Regions from separate parts of the Bradyrhizobium sp. ISRA464 genome, predicted to be linked through region 3. Evidence: predicted binding sites of a transcription regulator. Region 3 holds the regulator's gene; each other region holds the start of a gene.
The links. Region 3 encodes HrcA, which represses chaperone genes, less so after heat shock. Its sites were predicted from a motif close to GTTAGCACTCNCNNNNNGNGAGTGCTAAC; they were not measured.

Region 1 (4,209 bases), 1.7 Mb from region 3:
GCCCGTCTGTGCGTCGAAGCCGTAAGAGTACTGATCCTTCTCCAGGACCTTGCCGACCACGACCGAGCCGTCTTCACCGGCGTTGATCGCGATCTGACGGGCCGGCCACGACAACGCCTTGCGCACGATCTCGACACCGGTCTTCTGGTCGTCGTTCTTGGTGCGCAGGCCCTTGAGCGCTTCGGTGGCACGGAGCAGCGCCACGCCGCCACCCGGCAGGATGCCTTCCTCGACAGCCGCGCGGGTCGCGTGCATCGCGTCATCCACGCGATCCTTGCGCTCCTTCACTTCGACTTCGGTCGCGCCGCCGACGCGGATCACCGCGACGCCGCCCGCGAGCTTGGCGAGACGCTCCTGCAGCTTCTCACGGTCGTAGTCCGAGGTGGTCTCCTCGATCTGCGCCTTGATCTGGGCAACGCGAGCGTCGATGTCGGCCTTCTTGCCGGCGCCGTTGACGATCGTGGTGTTCTCCTTGTCGATCATCACCTTCTTGGCGCGGCCGAGCATCTGCAGCGTGACGTTCTCGAGCTTGATGCCGAGGTCTTCCGAGATGGCCTGGCCGCCGGTCAGGATCGCGATGTCCTGCAGCATGGCCTTGCGGCGATCGCCGAAGCCCGGAGCCTTGACGGCCGCGACCTTCAGGCCGCCGCGCAGGCGGTTGACGACGAGGGTGGCGAGCGCTTCGCCTTCGACGTCTTCAGCGACGATGACCAGCGGCTTGCCGGTCTGCACCACGGCCTCGAGCAGCGGCAGCAGCTCGTTCAGCGAGGAGAGCTTCTTCTCGTTGATCAGGATGTAGGCGTCGTCCATCTCAACGCGCATCTTGTCGGCGTTGGTGACGAAGTAGGGCGAGATGTAGCCGCGGTCGAACTGCATGCCCTCGACGACGTCGAGTTCGGTTTCGAGCGACTTGGCTTCCTCGACCGTGATCACGCCCTCGTTGCCGACCTTCTTCATGGCGTCGGCGAGGAACTTGCCGATCTCGGCGTCGCCGTTGGCCGAAATGGTGCCGACCTGGGCGATCTCCTCGTTCGAGGTGACCTTCTTGGAGTTCTTCTGGAGGTCCGCAACGACGGCTTCGACCGCGAGGTCGATACCGCGCTTCAGATCCATCGGGTTCATGCCGGCGGCGACCGACTTGGCGCCCTCGCGGACGATTGCAGCCGCCAGCACGGTCGCGGTGGTGGTGCCATCGCCGGCCGCGTCAGCGGACTTGGAAGCGACTTCGCGCACCATCTGGGCGCCCATGTTCTCGAACTTGTCGTCGAGCTCGATCTCCTTGGCGACGGTGACGCCGTCCTTGGTGATGCGGGGAGCGCCGAACGACTTCTCGAGCACCACGTTGCGGCCCTTCGGACCGAGGGTGACTTTCACCGCGTTGGCGAGAACGTCGACGCCGCGCAGCATGCGGTCGCGTGCGTCTACGCCGAATTTGACTTCTTTGGCTGACATGGTTGATTTCCCTGAGTTTCATTTCATCTCACCCTGGATAGGACGCCCAGCAGGCGCTCCTCAGGGGTGAGCGGTGCGAGCAGTGGATTAGGCGGCCTTCTTGCTGGAAGATATTTCGGTGAGAACGCCCATGATGTCGCTCTCCTTCATGATCAACAGCTCCTGGCCATCGATCTTGACCTCGGTGCCCGACCATTTGCCGAACAGCACGCGGTCGCCGATCTTCAAATCAATCGGGATCAACTTGCCTGCCTCATCACGGCCACCTGGGCCGACGGCGATGACTTCGCCCTGGGAGGGCTTTTCCTTGGCTGTGTCTGGAATGATGATGCCGCCAGCGGACTTCTCTTCTGCGTCGATGCGCTTGACGACGACGCGGTCATGAAGTGGACGGAAAGTCATACAGTCCTCCTAACTATTTGCACGAGTTAACGATTCTCGACTGTTAGCAGTCGATGCCGGCGAGTGCTAACGCAGGCGGAACTGAAATAGGACAGGCTTCTTCCGGAGCAAGGGTCTGTAGCAAAAAAATTGGCGCTTACCCCCTACCTAAAGAAGGAGCCCGCCGTTTGCCGACGGGACCTTCCGACCAAAGCCAAGACGATTTGGTGGCCCCATTATGCCTCGGGCTACGCCCAACCCGACCAGCAGGTAGCGGGAACGACTTCGAGTTTTCTAAAGGCGTCCTTGGGTCCGGGACTTGCCACCGGTTGGGCTCGCATAAGAACCCTGAAAGATCTCTGACGGCCGGAAACGGCACTGCATCTGAAAGCAGAGGCTCTCATTCTTTTCAGCCGCGGCTCGCAGGCAATGTTGCCAGCAGTTCTCAATCCTCACTATTCTCCCCCCTCGTAGAACAGCTCCAGCGGCAGACCGACCAGAGCCTTGCCGATCCAATCGCGCGCGATCACATTAGAGGGCCCCATCGCGATGGCCGCGCGCGCGTCGCGGAAGGCGCGTTCGATCGGCCCCCGATGGTACCCATAGCCGCCCGTTACCGTCAGAGCCGTGGCCGCGACTTTGTTGGCGACTTCGGCGGCATGCACCTTGAACTCGGTCAGCGGGATAAGGATTTCACTCTGCGGCCTGCCAGCGCGCCACAGCGCGTCCAGTTGGCCCGCGAGTTCGTTGCGCCAAGGCCGCAGCGTCTCGACCAGCACCTTGGCTGCCCCGAGTTCCTGCCGGATCGCTTGGTAGTCCGAAAGACTCTTGTTCCGATCCCTATGCACGAAGCGTGTGGTGTGCGCGACCGCCGCGTTCAGCGCGCCGCGCGCCACACCTTCCCAGACAGAGCCGAGCCCAATCAAGTAGACGGGCGACACCCCGTCATAGATAATCTCCTTGCCCTGCCCTTCGGCACCAAGCCTGTCGCGTTGTGGTACACGCACGTTGATGTAGCGGATTGCGCCCGAATGATTAGCCTTGACACCCAGCGCATCCCATGGCCGTGACTCAATGCCGGGGGACGTGCCGTCGACGATGAAGAACACGATGTCGGTCTGATCCTTGGCGCCCGGAGTGCGCGTCTGGACCACATAATAGTCGGCTTGGCCCGAGCTAGTCGTAAACGACTTCTCGGCGTTGACGAGATAGTCCTCGCCATCTCGCGACGCTTCGGACAGATTGTACCACCAGTGCCCGCCGGTGGCGCGCTCGCTGGTCGAATAAGTGCCGAGCAGTCGTCCATTGTTCGATTTGAGCCATCGCTCCTTCTGATCGGTGCTGCCGAACAGATTGATGGTCTGCGCCGCGCCGACATGCATCACGTAGACGAGGCCGGTCGAGGCATCGACCTGCCCGATCCGACAGGCAGCCTCGGCGAAGTCGATATGGCTGCAGTCGAGCCCGCCGAACTGCACCTCGTTCAGCACGCCGGTCCAGCCGGCGTCCGACAATGCGTGGAGATTCTCCCGCGGAAATCGGCTCTCCTTGTCGTTGCGATCGGCGTTCACCTTTACGGTGGCGTCGATCGCCGCGTCGAGCCGAGCGTAGGCGTCGTCGTCGGCCCTGTGAGCGAAGTTGTCGTTGGTCATGGTCATTCTCCTGTTGGGCAGTGTCAAGCGAGAGCCTGCGTCGGCAACGTTCCGTTAAGATCGCCCCGGCGACGAGCCGCCGAGACGCAGCTCGGCAGCCACGCGGGCGAGTACACCGCGAGGGTCTGGAATGTGCACGCGACCCGCGTGCTCGGCCAGCTGCACCACATCGGCAAAGCGCGCACGATACCGGATCCAGCCTTGGCGCGGCGTCCCGTTGGATCCGATCAGGGCTCGCATTTCGCCGCCACGACTTCAGGCTCGATGTCACCGAGCGCCGCGGTGCTTCGAACGTCAGCGAGATCTCCGCACGCAAGAGCACCGGCCGCAACTGTGCCATCGCCGGACCGCTCGGCCGACAAGCCAGAGAGAGCGCCGGCTCAGCAAGACCCCATCTGGCGCAAGGCGGTCCGCACTTGCTGCTATCGTCGTCACGTCAACCATTGTCATTCGGCCGCCTGGACGTGCCCGGCCATGTTCGTTTCCAGCGTGCGGACCAGCGGAATGATGCGGCGGCCGAAATATTCGACATCTTCCTGGAAATGCAGGAAACCGAGCAACACGAGGTCAACGCCAACCTTCTTAAGCGCAATGATGCGCTCGGCAATCTGCTCCGGCGTGCCGATCAAATTAGTCTTGAATCCATCGTTGTACTGGACGAGGTCATCGAAGCTTGATTTCGCCCAATTGCCCTGACCTTCCGGCGACGCCTTGCCGGCGTTCT
Region 2 (4,209 bases), 3.1 Mb from region 3:
TGTTCGGCAAGATCGCCGATCATGCCGGGCAAGGCGATCTTCGGGAAGCTCGACAACGGCATGCCGAAGATAGTCGTGCCGTTCACTGTGACTTTCATTTCTGTTTCACTCAAGACGCAGTTCCTTTCTCAAGCGAAAGCGTTCCTCGCAACGCTCGCTCGCGTCACGAGAGCTGACGCTCCGTGTTCGGTTCAGATTCTAGGTGAGCAGTTTTGATCAGTCCCGATCCTACTGTGCGGGACGAAAGTGGGACTGTCGGTTCGGTTTGCGACTCTCGCCAATAATTTTTTTGAAATTGTCAACTCAGACCAAGGTATGTTTACCGGCGTGGCTGTGTATAGCGTGGACATCGTGAGCGCCAGCGGACTCCCCGCTTCAGCGTAAGGTTGTGCAGGACCCGCCACTGGCTGCGCTGCGGCAAGCACCCGGTTTGCCGCAAACAAAAACCCCGGCATCGCTGCCGGGGTTTTGCATTTCGTGGATTGCCTTGAGAGGCTGGATCAGAAGTCCATGCCGCCCATGCCGCCGCCCGGAGGCATCGCGGGACCGCCGGCATTCTTCTTCGGCAGCTCGGCGACCATCGCTTCCGTGGTGATCAGCAGCGCGGCAACCGAGGCAGCGTTCTGGATCGCGGTGCGCACGACCTTGGTCGGGTCGATGATGCCCTTCTTGACGAGGTCGGCGTAGTCGCCGGTCTGGGAGTCGAAGCCGTAATTGTAGGTCTTGTTCTCCAGGATCTTGCCGACGATCACCGATCCGTCTTCACCGGCGTTGATCGCGATCTGGCGAGCGGGAGCCGACAGCGCCTTGCGCACGATCTCGACGCCGGTCTTCTGGTCGTCGTTCTTGGTGCGCAGGCCCTTGAGCTGCTCGGAGGCACGGAGCAAGGCGACGCCGCCGCCCGGAACGATGCCTTCCTCGACCGCCGCACGGGTCGCATGCATCGCGTCATCAACGCGATCCTTGCGCTCCTTCACCTCGACTTCGGTCGCGCCGCCGACGCGGATCACCGCGACGCCGCCCGCGAGCTTGGCGAGACGCTCCTGCAGCTTCTCACGGTCGTAGTCCGAGGTGGTCTCCTCGATCTGCGCCTTGATCTGGGCAACGCGAGCGTCGATGTCGGCCTTCTTGCCGGCGCCGTTGACGATCGTGGTGTTCTCCTTGTCGATCATCACCTTCTTGGCGCGGCCGAGCATCTGCAGCGTGACGTTCTCGAGCTTGATGCCGAGGTCTTCCGAGATGGCCTGGCCGCCGGTCAGGATCGCGATGTCCTGCAGCATGGCCTTGCGGCGATCGCCGAAGCCCGGAGCCTTGACGGCCGCGACCTTCAGGCCGCCACGCAGGCGGTTGACGACGAGGGTGGCGAGCGCTTCGCCTTCGACGTCCTCAGCGACGATGACCAGCGGCTTGCCGGTCTGCACCACGGCCTCGAGCAGCGGGAGCAGCTCGTTCAGCGAGGAGAGCTTCTTCTCGTTGATGAGGATGTAGGCGTCGTCCATTTCAACGCGCATCTTGTCGGCATTGGTGACGAAGTAGGGCGAGATATAGCCGCGGTCGAACTGCATGCCCTCGACGACGTCGAGCTCGGTCTCGAGCGACTTGGCTTCCTCGACCGTGATGACGCCCTCGTTGCCGACCTTCTTCATGGCGTCGGCGAGGAACTTGCCGATTTCGGCGTCGCCGTTGGCCGAGATGGTGCCGACCTGGGCGATCTCCTCGTTCGAGGTGACCTTCTTGGAGTTCTTCTGGAGGTCCGCCACCACGGCTTCGACCGCGAGGTCGATACCGCGCTTCAGGTCCATCGGGTTCATGCCGGCGGCGACCGACTTGGCGCCTTCCTTCACGATCGCCTGGGCGAGCACGGTCGCGGTGGTGGTGCCGTCGCCGGCCGCGTCAGCGGACTTGGAGGCGACTTCGCGCACCATCTGGGCGCCCATGTTCTCGAACTTGTCGTCGAGCTCGATCTCCTTGGCGACGGTGACGCCGTCCTTGGTGATGCGGGGAGCGCCGAACGACTTCTCGAGCACCACGTTGCGGCCCTTCGGACCGAGGGTGACCTTCACCGCGTTGGCGAGAACGTCGACGCCGCGCAGCATCTTGTCGCGCGCCTCGACGGAGAATTTGACTTCTTTAGCTGCCATCTGAGTTTTTCCTTGAGAGATTTAACCAGGGAGGGAGAGGGGCGCTTAAGCGGCCTTCTTCTTGGAAGCGGGGACGTCGAGCACGCCCATGATGTCGCTTTCCTTCATGATCAGCAGGTCTTCACCGTCGATCTTGACCTCGGTGCCCGACCACTTGCCGAACAGGACGCGGTCGCCGACCATGACGTCGATTGGGATCAGCTTGCCAGCCTCGTCGCGGCCGCCCGGGCCGACGGCGACGACTTCGCCCTGGGAGGGCTTTTCCTTGGCAGTGTCCGGAATGATGATGCCGCCAGCAGTCTTCTCTTCGGCGTCGATGCGCTTGACCACGACGCGGTCGTGAAGCGGACGGAATTTCATGCAGTCCTCCTAAACATTTGCAGATGTTGTAGAATTTTGGAGAGTTAGCAGTCCAGGTCAGCGAGTGCCAACCTAGCCGAGATGGAGATAGGCCAGTCGCGGGCACCGGGCAAGGGCTTCTAGCAGAAAAATTGGCACTCGGACGGGGCGTCTGCCAGCATCGCCGGTCATGCTTAATGACGGCTTGGAGGCCGCCCAACTGGTATTAGCACCTGCGGTAAGCTGCTGCCAGCGCGAGAAATTTCAACAACCCGTTAAACATTTAGGCTTGAGATCGGTTAGTCGCGTGCGTCACATTTCTCTCATGTGAGCGCATCTTTGCCGGCGGTGGCCCCGGCAGGTCGGCCACCACGCGCACATGCGCTCCGTCACAGGAGGTTGGCATGGTCTCGCGTGTTGGTGGGGTTGTTTCCGACGACTTCCGGAAGCAGTTGCTGGGGTATGGGCTGACAACGGCGCAAATCCTGTATCGGATGCCGGATCACCCCTCGTTGCTGCAGACCTACGTCTGGCAGAATTACGATCTCTTCCCGAAATTCCCGGCGCTGCAGGATTTCCTCGCCTTCTGGCAGGAGAAGCTCGAGGGGCCGCTGTTCTCGGTGACGGTCGCGCACTCCAGGCTGGTCAAGCCCGCGGAGCTGCGCGCCGTCGACGGCGTCTTCCGGCTGCATTGACGGCGGAGGGGACCACGGCGTGATCGCGCCGGGGCCGCCGCTTGGCGGCGCGCTTGAGGGAGCGCATGCACGTTCGCGCGACCCGATGCTTTCGCCCATCCCCCAACAGGCTTTTGTGCTACCGTCATCCGGTTAGAAGACGGGAGGTAACCAACAATGGCCAAGCGAAAGCCGGCATCAAGACCAGCGGCCAAGACCGCGGTGAGGAAGAAATGGACCGGGCTCGGGAGCGCCGCCAAACCCTCGGCGCGCAAGACCATCAAGTCGAAGGGCCGCGTCTCGGCCGCCAGGAAGACGACAACAAAGGCCAAGCCCAAGGCGCGGCCGAAGCAGCGGGTTGCCATCAGCCACCACCGCGAGGAGGATTTCAGGGCTGACGGACTGCGCGCCTATGCCAAGTATCGCGACCTCGGCATCGCTGATGCCACGCACGGGCTGGCCCAGGCGCATGTGATCCGGCTGCAGGGTCCGTGCAATCCGGAAGAGGTGTCGAAGCTGCATTATCATGACGTCGAGTTCCAGATGGTCTACGTGCTCAAGGGCTGGGTGAAGACCTACATGGAAGGCGAGGGCGAGACGTTGATGACGCAGGGCAGCGCCTGGACCCAGCCGCCGCGCATCCGGCACGTGATCCTGGATTACTCCGACGACGTCGAATTGCTGGAAGTGATCCTGCCGGCGGAGTTCAAGACGGTCGAGTTGACGGCGTGATCTCGTAGCCCAGATGGAGCCAACGGGTCGCGCGAATGCGCGCCCGATGACAGGCTCCGCGGAATCCGGGAGTCGTGCACACTATGATGATGCCCCCGGATTGCGCTTCGCTCCATCCGGGCTACGGGGACGTCATCGTCCCCACAATCGCGCCCATCAGGCATGTTGTGAGCGTGCCTGATACGATCGACTTCAGCCCGAGCGCGTTGATCTCCTCGCGCCGCCCCGGCGCCATGATGCCGAGTCCGCCGATCATGATGCCGAGGCTCCCGAAATTGGCGAAGCCGCACGTCGCATAGAGCATGATCAGCCGCGAGCGCGGA
Region 3 (4,209 bases):
AGTGCACGTAGACGCCGAAGGCTGCTCGTTCAGCGCGGCTCAAGGCAAATCTCCACGAGCTTCACGAAGGCGCGCGCGCGATGCGACAGGCCAAGCCCGAGCGGCGGCAGGCCGTGCTTCTCGATGCTGGTCATCTCGCCGAATGTACGTGTGTATCCGTCGGGCAGGAAGGCCGGATCGTAGCCGAAGCCGGCGGTGCCGCGCGGCGGCCAGACCAGGGTTCCATCGACGCGGGCCTCGACCTCGTCGAGATGATCATCAGGCCAGGCCACGCACAGCGCCGAGACGAAATGCGCCTTGCGCTGTTCGGGAGTGGCGGCGCCGCGCTCCTGCAGCAGGCGCTCGATCCGCGTCATCGCGGCCATGAAATCCTTGCCCTCGCCGGCCCAGCGCGCCGAATAGATGCCCGGCGCCCCGTCCAGCGCGTCGACCACAAGGCCGGAATCATCCGCAAAGGCTGGCAATCCCGCCGCCTTGGCCGCCGCGGACGCCTTGATCGCCGCATTGGCGCGAAAATTGTCCCCGGTCTCTTCGGGCTCGGCGAGGCCGAGCTCGCCGGCCGACACCGCCTCGATACCGTGCGGCGCCAGCAGTTCCCGCATCTCGGCAAGCTTGCCGGGATTATGGGTGGCGATCACGAGCCTTCCGGTGATTCGGCGGTGCATGACCAATCTGTCTACGCCACCGCGATCTTTTGCAAGTCGACCAGACGCGCGACACCTTTGCGCGCCAGCGCCATCAACGCCAGGAATTCGTCCTGCGAGAACGGAGTCTTCTCGGCGGTGCCCTGCACCTCGATGATGCGGCCGTCGCCGGTCATGACGAAATTGGCGTCGGTCTCGGCTTCGGAATCCTCGGCATAATCGAGATCGAGCACCGGCGTGCCCTGATAGATGCCGCAGGAGATCGCCGCCACATTGTCGCGCAGCACGTTGGCCTTCAGCATGTTGCGGGCCTTCATCCAGTTGATGCAATCAGCCAGCGCCACCCAGGCCCCGGTGATCGAGGCGGTGCGGGTGCCGCCATCGGCCTGAATCACGTCGCAATCGACGGTGATCTGGCGCTCGCCCAGTGCCTCAAGGTCGATGGCCGCGCGCAGCGAACGGCCGATCAGCCGCTGGATTTCGACGGTGCGGCCACCCTGCTTGCCGGCGGAGGCCTCGCGGCGGGTGCGTTCCAGGGTGGCGCGCGGCAGCATGCCGTATTCGGCGGTGACCCAGCCGCGGCCCTGGCCCTTGAGCCAGGGCGGCAGCCGCTCCTCCAGCGTGGCGGTCACCAGCACATGGGTGTCGCCGAACTTCACCATGCAGGAACCCTCGGCATATTTGACGACGCCGCGTTCCAGCGACACGGGACGCAGTTCATCGGGCGCACGGCGGCTTGGCCGCATGAAGTCCTCCAAAAATCCGAGAAAAATGGCTGGCCGTGCTTGTAGGAGGGGGAAGGGGCAGCGGCAAGGGTTTTTGGCCCCGGTATCGGAGGCCGAATGCATGCTTGTCACCGGCCTCCCCGATCGACAAATTAGGGGCAATGTGAGGGAGTAGAGCGTGGCTCACCACGATCCGATAGGGTTGATCGCACCGCATGCCGGGCTGGCTCAGCTCAACGAACGTTCACGCGACATTTTTCGTCAAATCGTCGAAAGCTATCTGGCGACCGGCGAGCCGGTCGGCTCGCGCAACATCTCGCGCCTGATCGCCTTGCCGCTGTCGCCGGCCTCGGTCCGCAACGTGATGTCGGACCTCGAGCAACTCGGCCTGATCTACGCGCCGCACACCTCCGCCGGCCGGCTGCCGACCGAACTCGGTCTGCGCTTCTTTGTCGACGCGCTGATGCAGGTCGGCGATCTCACCGAGGACGAGCGGCAGTCGATCCGGACCCAGCTTGCCTCCGTCGGCCGCGCGCAAACGGTCGAGGCCGCGCTGGAGGAAGCCCTGATGCGGCTGTCGGGCCTGACCCGCGCCGCAGCGGTGGTGCTGACGCCGAAGTCGAATGCGCGGCTGAAGCACATCGAATTCGTGCGGCTGGAGCCGGAGAAGGCGCTGGTCGTGCTGGTCAGCGAAGACGGCCAGATCGAAAACCGGGTTCTGGCGCTGCCGCCGGGTGTTCCGTCTTCCGTGCTGACCGAGGCGAGCAATTTCCTCAATGCGCGGATCCGCGGCCGGACGCTGGCCGAAGCGCGCCTCGAGCTCGAGACCGCGTTGACGCAGAGCCGCGCCGAACTGGATCAGCTGACCCAAAAGGTCGTCGCGGCCGGAATCGCGAGCTGGTCCGGCGGCGAGAACGAGGATCGGCAACTGATCGTGCGCGGCCATGCCAATCTGCTCGAGGATCTGCATGCGCTCGACGATCTGGAGCGCATCAAATCGTTGTTCGACGACCTCGAGACCAAGCGCGGCGTGATCGATTTGCTCGGGCGCGCCGAGCGCGGCGAGGGGGTGCGGATTTTTATCGGCTCGGAGAACAAGCTGTTCTCGCTGTCGGGTTCCTCAACCATCATGGCGCCTTACAGCGACGCCCAGGGCCGGATCGTCGGCGTCCTCGGCGTGATCGGGCCGACACGGCTGAATTACGCCAGGGTGATTCCCACGGTCGATTACGCCGCGCGCATCGTGAGCAAGATCCTGGGCGGCTGACCGGAGGGCGGAAGGGCGCTTGATTTTCCCTGCCCAAAGCACGATATCCCCCTAACCAATCCCCAAGATTTGAATCGACGCGAGTTTTCGAGAAGGCAAGCCATGACCGATCCGAACCGGACGAATGACAATACCGAGAATCCGGCGCCGACGGGTGAGCCTGTGGTCTCCAAGCCCTACATCATGCCTGATGAGCCTGAGGTTGGATCGGCCGAGACGCTGGCCAAGGAACTGGCGGAGGCGCACGACAAGACGCTGCGCACGTTGGCCGAGATGGAGAATCTCCGTCAGCGCACCCGCCGCGAGGTCGCCGACGCCAAGACCTACGGCATTACCGGCTTTGCCCGAGACGTGCTCGAGATCGCCGACAATCTGCAGCGCGCGCTTGATGCCGTGCCGGCCGAGGCCAAGGAAGCCGCGGATCCCGGCCTCAAGGCGCTGATCGAAGGCGTCGAATTGACCGAGCGTTCGCTGCTCAACGCGTTGGAAAAGAACGGCGTGAAGAAATTCGATCCGATCGGCGAGAAGTTCGATCCGAATTTCCAGCAGGCGATGTTCGAAGTGCCTGACCCGTCGGTGCCGTCAGGTACCGTGGTCCAGGTCGTGCAGGCCGGCTACATGATCGGCGAGCGCGTGCTGCGTCCGGCGCTCGTGGGCGTTTCCAAGGGCGGCGCCAAGGCCGCCCCGGCTGCCGATTTCACGGCCTGATCGTCCGAACCTGGACAGGGCGCGGACGCAAGCGGTGCAGCTTGCGATCGCCGCGGCGTCATGCCGGCGGTTTCTCATGGGCCTTCGGCCAATAGGTGCCGAAGCTCCAGAGATCTCCTTCGAGGTCGCGGCAGGCAAAAAGACCTTACGCGAGGTCGGACGACTGGATGCGCTTGACGCCGGCCTTGTCCATATCGGACCAAGCCTTGGCCAGCGACCCCTGGGTGTCAATGCCGCGGCAGGCGTCTTCCACCACATAGGTTTCGAAGCCGGCCTTGCGGGCGTCGAGGGCAGTCGGCGCGCCCTGCGAGAAGCGCGATCAGCCCCGCGGCTCGACGCCGTCGCGCACCGCGCGGAAGCGCGGGAACGCCTTCTCCCAGTCGGTGCGCGGCGAGCTGCCGATGATGCGCATCGACGACTGCGAGCCGAACCGCAGCCACTGCACGATGGTCACCGGCGTATTGTCCTTGCCGCTGGTCGCGTCGATCCGGGTCTCGTAGCCCGGCTGGCCGTCGATCCGGATCGGCTCGGACATCGTGATGCGTCCGTCACGAACGCCGGGGATGGTGGTGGCGACCTGTTGGGCGAAACGGCCGCGGTCGTCGGGAGAGGCCGCGGTCGAGGCGACGACGCCGAGGATCATGAAAGGCTTGGCCTCGAAGCCGCTCTTCTCGTCGCCGTCGGCCAGGATCAGCGCCGCGCCGGGCGCCACCATGCGGACGTTCTTGAAATCGGCAAGCTGGGTGACCTTGAACGGCATCAGGCTGAGCTGCTCGTCGACCGGCACCTCGTTGCGGATCACGGCGGAGGCGAACATCTGGCGTACGGCGTCATCGGTGTAGATCTTGGCGGCATTCTCGGGCAC
Region 4 (4,209 bases), 4.1 Mb from region 3:
ACCGCGACGCCGCCCGCGAGCTTGGCGAGACGCTCCTGCAGCTTCTCACGGTCGTAGTCCGAGGTGGTCTCCTCGATCTGCGCCTTGATCTGGGCAATGCGGGCGTCGATGTCGGCCTTCTTGCCGGCGCCGTTGACGATCGTGGTGTTCTCCTTGTCGATCATCACCTTCTTGGCGCGGCCGAGCATCTGCAGCGTGACGTTCTCGAGCTTGATGCCGAGGTCTTCCGAGATGGCCTGGCCGCCGGTCAGGATCGCGATGTCCTGCAGCATGGCCTTGCGGCGATCGCCGAAGCCCGGAGCCTTGACGGCCGCGACCTTCAGGCCGCCACGCAGGCGGTTGACGACGAGGGTGGCGAGCGCTTCGCCTTCGACGTCCTCAGCGACGATGACCAGCGGCTTGCCGGTCTGCACCACGGCCTCGAGCAGCGGCAGCAGCTCGTTCAGCGAGGAGAGCTTCTTCTCGTTGATCAGGATGTAGGCGTCTTCCATCTCAGCGCGCATCTTGTCGGCGTTGGTGACGAAGTAGGGCGAGATATAGCCGCGGTCGAACTGCATGCCCTCGACGACGTCGAGCTCGGTCTCGAGTGACTTGGCCTCTTCAACCGTGATGACGCCCTCGTTGCCGACCTTCTTCATGGCGTCGGCGAGGAACTTGCCGATTTCGGCGTCGCCATTGGCCGAGATGGTGCCGACCTGGGCGATCTCCTCGTTCGAGGTGACCTTCTTGGAGTTCTTTTCCAGATCCGCGACTACGGCGTCGACGGCGAGATCGATACCGCGCTTCAGATCCATCGGGTTCATGCCGGCGGCAACCGATTTGGCGCCTTCACGGACGATCGCGGCGGCCAGCACGGTCGCGGTGGTGGTGCCGTCGCCGGCGGCATCCGCCGCCTTCGACGCCACTTCCCGCACCATCTGCGCGCCCATGTTCTCGAACTTGTCCTCGAGCTCGATCTCCTTGGCGACGGCAACGCCGTCCTTGGTGATGCGGGGCGCGCCGAACGACTTGTCGAGGACGACGTTGCGGCCCTTCGGGCCGAGCGTGACCTTCACGGCATTGGCGAGGATGTCGACACCGCGCAGCATGCGGTCGCGGGCATCGACGCCTAATTTGACTTCTTTAGCTGACATATTTGTCCTCCCTGAATTGAAATTCGTCTCTCACCTGCGAGGCAGCAGCGGCAGGCCCTCCTCAGGGGTGAGCGTTTGCGGCGGTCAGCGTTAGGCCGCCTTCTTGGAGCCGGCGACGTCGGTAAGAACGCCCATGATGTCGCTTTCCTTCATGATCAACAGCTCCTGGCCGTCGATCTTGACCTCAGTGCCCGACCACTTGCCGAACAGCACGCGGTCGCCGACCTGGATATCGATCGGAATCAGCTTGCCGCTCTCGTCGCGGCCGCCGGGACCAACGGCGATGACTTCGCCCTGGGAGGGCTTTTCCTTGGCAGTGTCGGGAATGATGATGCCGCCAGCAGTCTTCTCTTCGGCCTCGATGCGCTTGACCACGACGCGGTCGTGAAGCGGACGGAATTTCATGCGATCCTCCTTGGCTTTTGTGATTATTGCTGGATTGGCAGTCGCAATGAGCGAGTGCTCGCCGCTCCTCACATAAGCCTGTGACGCTTGGGCGCAAGGGCTTCGACCCATGTCGCCAGTTGGTCCAAGCAGCGGTTGGGAATATCAGCCATTCCGCCGCTGTCAGGGGGATCAGCAGACATGCGGCAAGCGGGCCAAAAGCGACGCGATTGACCCTAATGTATGGTCCGGCCGCGCGTTGCAAGAGGTTTCGGCAACCTGTCAGATGCGGTCTTGCATCAATGTATCCGGCCTCTGATTGGAGCGTGCTGTGCTCCGGGCCATCATGGATATCAGCACGCATTCGAGCTGATTAGCGGACAGGCCTCGAACGGGCCATTCGGGTCACCAGTGTTCGCATGCGCCGGGAAGACCGATCTTCCATCGTCGTCGCATCCTCTCGCAGACCTCGGCGGGTAAGGGATGTTGGTTACATCATCTCGATAGCTCCTCACTTCGCGCTGTTCCTTTGTTCGTGCCTGGCGGTCGTTCCTTCGTCCCGGCCTGCGCGCGCAGACGCGCCGCGCGCAAGGGGCCGTCAAGGCCGGCCGTCGTGCTGTCCTGACGTCTTGCTCTACGCTGCCAGGCTGCGCCTTGACGGCCCCGAGCACGGCGCGAGGATCGGCCAGGTCAGGACGCCGTCTCCTCAGCCTTGACGCACTCGAAGGCACGTCCTTTGTTGAGAACCGCCCAGGCGATCCGGGCGAGCTTGTTGGCGAGCGCAATCGCCAGCACGTTGTGATGCAATCGCTTCTTGGCAGCTTCGATCCAAGATTTGAGGCCGTAGCGCTCCCAGCACTTCACCCTGACCAGCACTACCCATGCGGCTTGGACGAACAGCGCGCGTAGGTAGCGATTGCCGCGCCTTGATATCTTGCCCAGGATCGTGCGGTCGCCGGTCGATATCTGCTTCGGCACCAGTCCAAGCCAGGCGCCGAAGTCGCGGCCTTTCGAGAACACGTCTCCACTGCCAATCGCGGCGACCATTGCACTCGAGATAAGCGGTCCAATGCCGGGCACTGTCATCAGTCGCTCGCAAGCCTTATCTTGACGAGCCAGCGTTTCGATCTCGCTAGACAGCCCCTCGATACGCGCATCCAGCCGGCGCCAGTCGCCCGCCAGATCCTCGATGATGCGTAACATGCGAGGCGAGAGCACATCGGTGCGCGTCGCGAGGATACCCGGCAACTCGGATCGCAGGGAATGCAGGCCTTGGCGTACGGCGATGCCCCGCTCCAGCAGAAACGCACGGATCTGATTGATGACGCCGGTACGCTGACTGACCAATCGATCGCGGACGCGGTGCAGCGCCTGAAGGTCGAGCTGATCGGCTGTCTTGGTTGCGACGAATTTCATGGTCGGGCGTTGGACAGCCTCGGCGATGGCTTCCGCATCTCGGAAGTCATTCTTCTGTCCTTTCGAATACGGGCGCACGTCTTTCGCCGGCATCAAGCGAGCGTCGTGGCCGAGCATTTGGAGCTTGCGACTGAGGTGATGCGCGCCGACGCAAGCCTCCATCCCGATCAAGCAGGGCGGGAAGTTGGCGAGCCGTCTTTCCACCTGGCTGCGTGACCACTTCTGCCGCAGCACGATGGCACCGCGGTGATCATGACCTACGAGGTGGAACGAGTTCTTGCCGATATCGATGCCGATCACGGCGACCGCTGTGTTGAGGTTCCGAGACATGGCGTGCTCCTTGACCTGAGCGCCCCTTGCCAGCTTCTCGCACTGGCGGGGCCGGAGCACGGCCGGACCATTCCGAAGTCGGATTTGCGGCAGCCGCGCGTCCATTGCGCCAGCGGAGCTTGCCCGCGCCGCTGGCGCCGTTCACTTAGCTGGCGCGAACGTAGCCGTAGCGCAGGTTCGATGGCTGCGTCGCGGCTTGTATGTACTCGTTCTTGAGCGCCGCGAGGCGGTCCTCGGAAAAGGCCGGCATCCTGGTGTTCTCAGCCGCCTTCAACTTGATCTTGTAGAACCTGGTTGCGTTGCCCGCGAAGATCAGCTGCTTGGTAGCGCTGTTGGCGTCGCCGAGCGCGGCAAAGCCGTACTTCTTCTGCATATCCTCCGGGATTTCGAGCCGGCGGAGCGCCTCGATCTGCCACTGCGGTGAGCCGTACCAGACCGAGTCGGTGCCCCACATGACGTGGTCAACGCCCATCCCCTTGATCAGCGTGCCCACCAGCGCGGCGCAGAACTTGGGATGCGCCACTGCCGAGTTGGCAAACGACGTACCGAGCTCGGCATAGACATTGGTGACGCCGAACTTCTGCGGGATTTCCGCGAGATCCGAGGCCCACTGGATGCGACCGGTCTGCTCGAACTCCGCCCACGCCTTGTCCGGCAATTCGAGGAATGGCCGCAGCGCCGAGTGATAGATCACGAAGTTCATCTGCGGCCAATCCTTGGCGGCCTTTCCGATGTCCCACGCCGTTGCGTATTCCCACACGCCGGCGAACGACTTCTCGTAATCGGGCGGCAGCAGCCCCTTGTGGATACAGAGCGTGTTGATGCCCGCCTTCACCGCTTTCTCGTAGAACGGATACATCACCTGTTCGTCGTCGAGCCGCCATGGAAACTTCGAGGGCGCCAGCGGGTCGCCGATCGTGTAGGACTTCCAGGAATCCGGCTTATA

Region 1: a site for HrcA is predicted at 1,897-1,925, ahead of MTX19_RS32220 (co-chaperone GroES). Genes of this name have one in related genera too.
Region 2: a site for HrcA is predicted at 2,545-2,573, ahead of groES (co-chaperone GroES). Genes of this name have one in related genera too.
Region 4: a site for HrcA is predicted at 1,572-1,600, ahead of groES (co-chaperone GroES). Genes of this name have one in related genera too.

The regions. Positions count from the first base shown of each region.
Region 1 is NZ_CP094526.1:6,943,043-6,947,251, forward strand. Features, by position in the region: gene groL (chaperonin GroEL) at 1-1,452, opposite strand, end outside; gene MTX19_RS32220 (co-chaperone GroES) at 1,540-1,854, opposite strand; gene MTX19_RS32225 (acyl-CoA dehydrogenase family protein) at 2,289-3,485, opposite strand; gene sfnG (dimethylsulfone monooxygenase SfnG) at 3,932-4,209, opposite strand, start outside.
Region 2 is NZ_CP094526.1:3,223,329-3,227,537, forward strand. Features, by position in the region: gene MTX19_RS14940 (phasin family protein) at 1-23, opposite strand, end outside; gene MTX19_RS14945 (hypothetical protein) at 22-216, shown strand; gene groL (chaperonin GroEL) at 501-2,141, opposite strand; gene groES (co-chaperone GroES) at 2,187-2,501, opposite strand; gene MTX19_RS14960 (usg protein) at 2,885-3,175, shown strand; gene MTX19_RS14965 (cupin domain-containing protein) at 3,332-3,886, shown strand; gene MTX19_RS14970 (nucleoside transporter C-terminal domain-containing protein) at 4,008-4,209, opposite strand, start outside.
Region 3 is NZ_CP094526.1:166,745-170,953, reverse strand. Features, by position in the region: gene hemW (radical SAM family heme chaperone HemW) at 1-43, opposite strand, end outside; gene rdgB (RdgB/HAM1 family non-canonical purine NTP pyrophosphatase) at 30-665, opposite strand; gene rph (ribonuclease PH) at 677-1,390, opposite strand; gene hrcA (heat-inducible transcriptional repressor HrcA) at 1,548-2,636, shown strand; gene grpE (nucleotide exchange factor GrpE) at 2,739-3,344, shown strand; partial or broken gene MTX19_RS00780 (nicotinamidase) at 3,490-3,645, opposite strand; gene MTX19_RS00775 (hypothetical protein) at 3,664-4,209, opposite strand, start outside.
Region 4 is NZ_CP094526.1:4,532,651-4,536,859, forward strand. Features, by position in the region: gene groL (chaperonin GroEL) at 1-1,133, opposite strand, end outside; gene groES (co-chaperone GroES) at 1,224-1,538, opposite strand; gene MTX19_RS21320 (IS110 family transposase) at 2,208-3,263, opposite strand; gene MTX19_RS21325 (amidohydrolase family protein) at 3,409-4,209, opposite strand, start outside.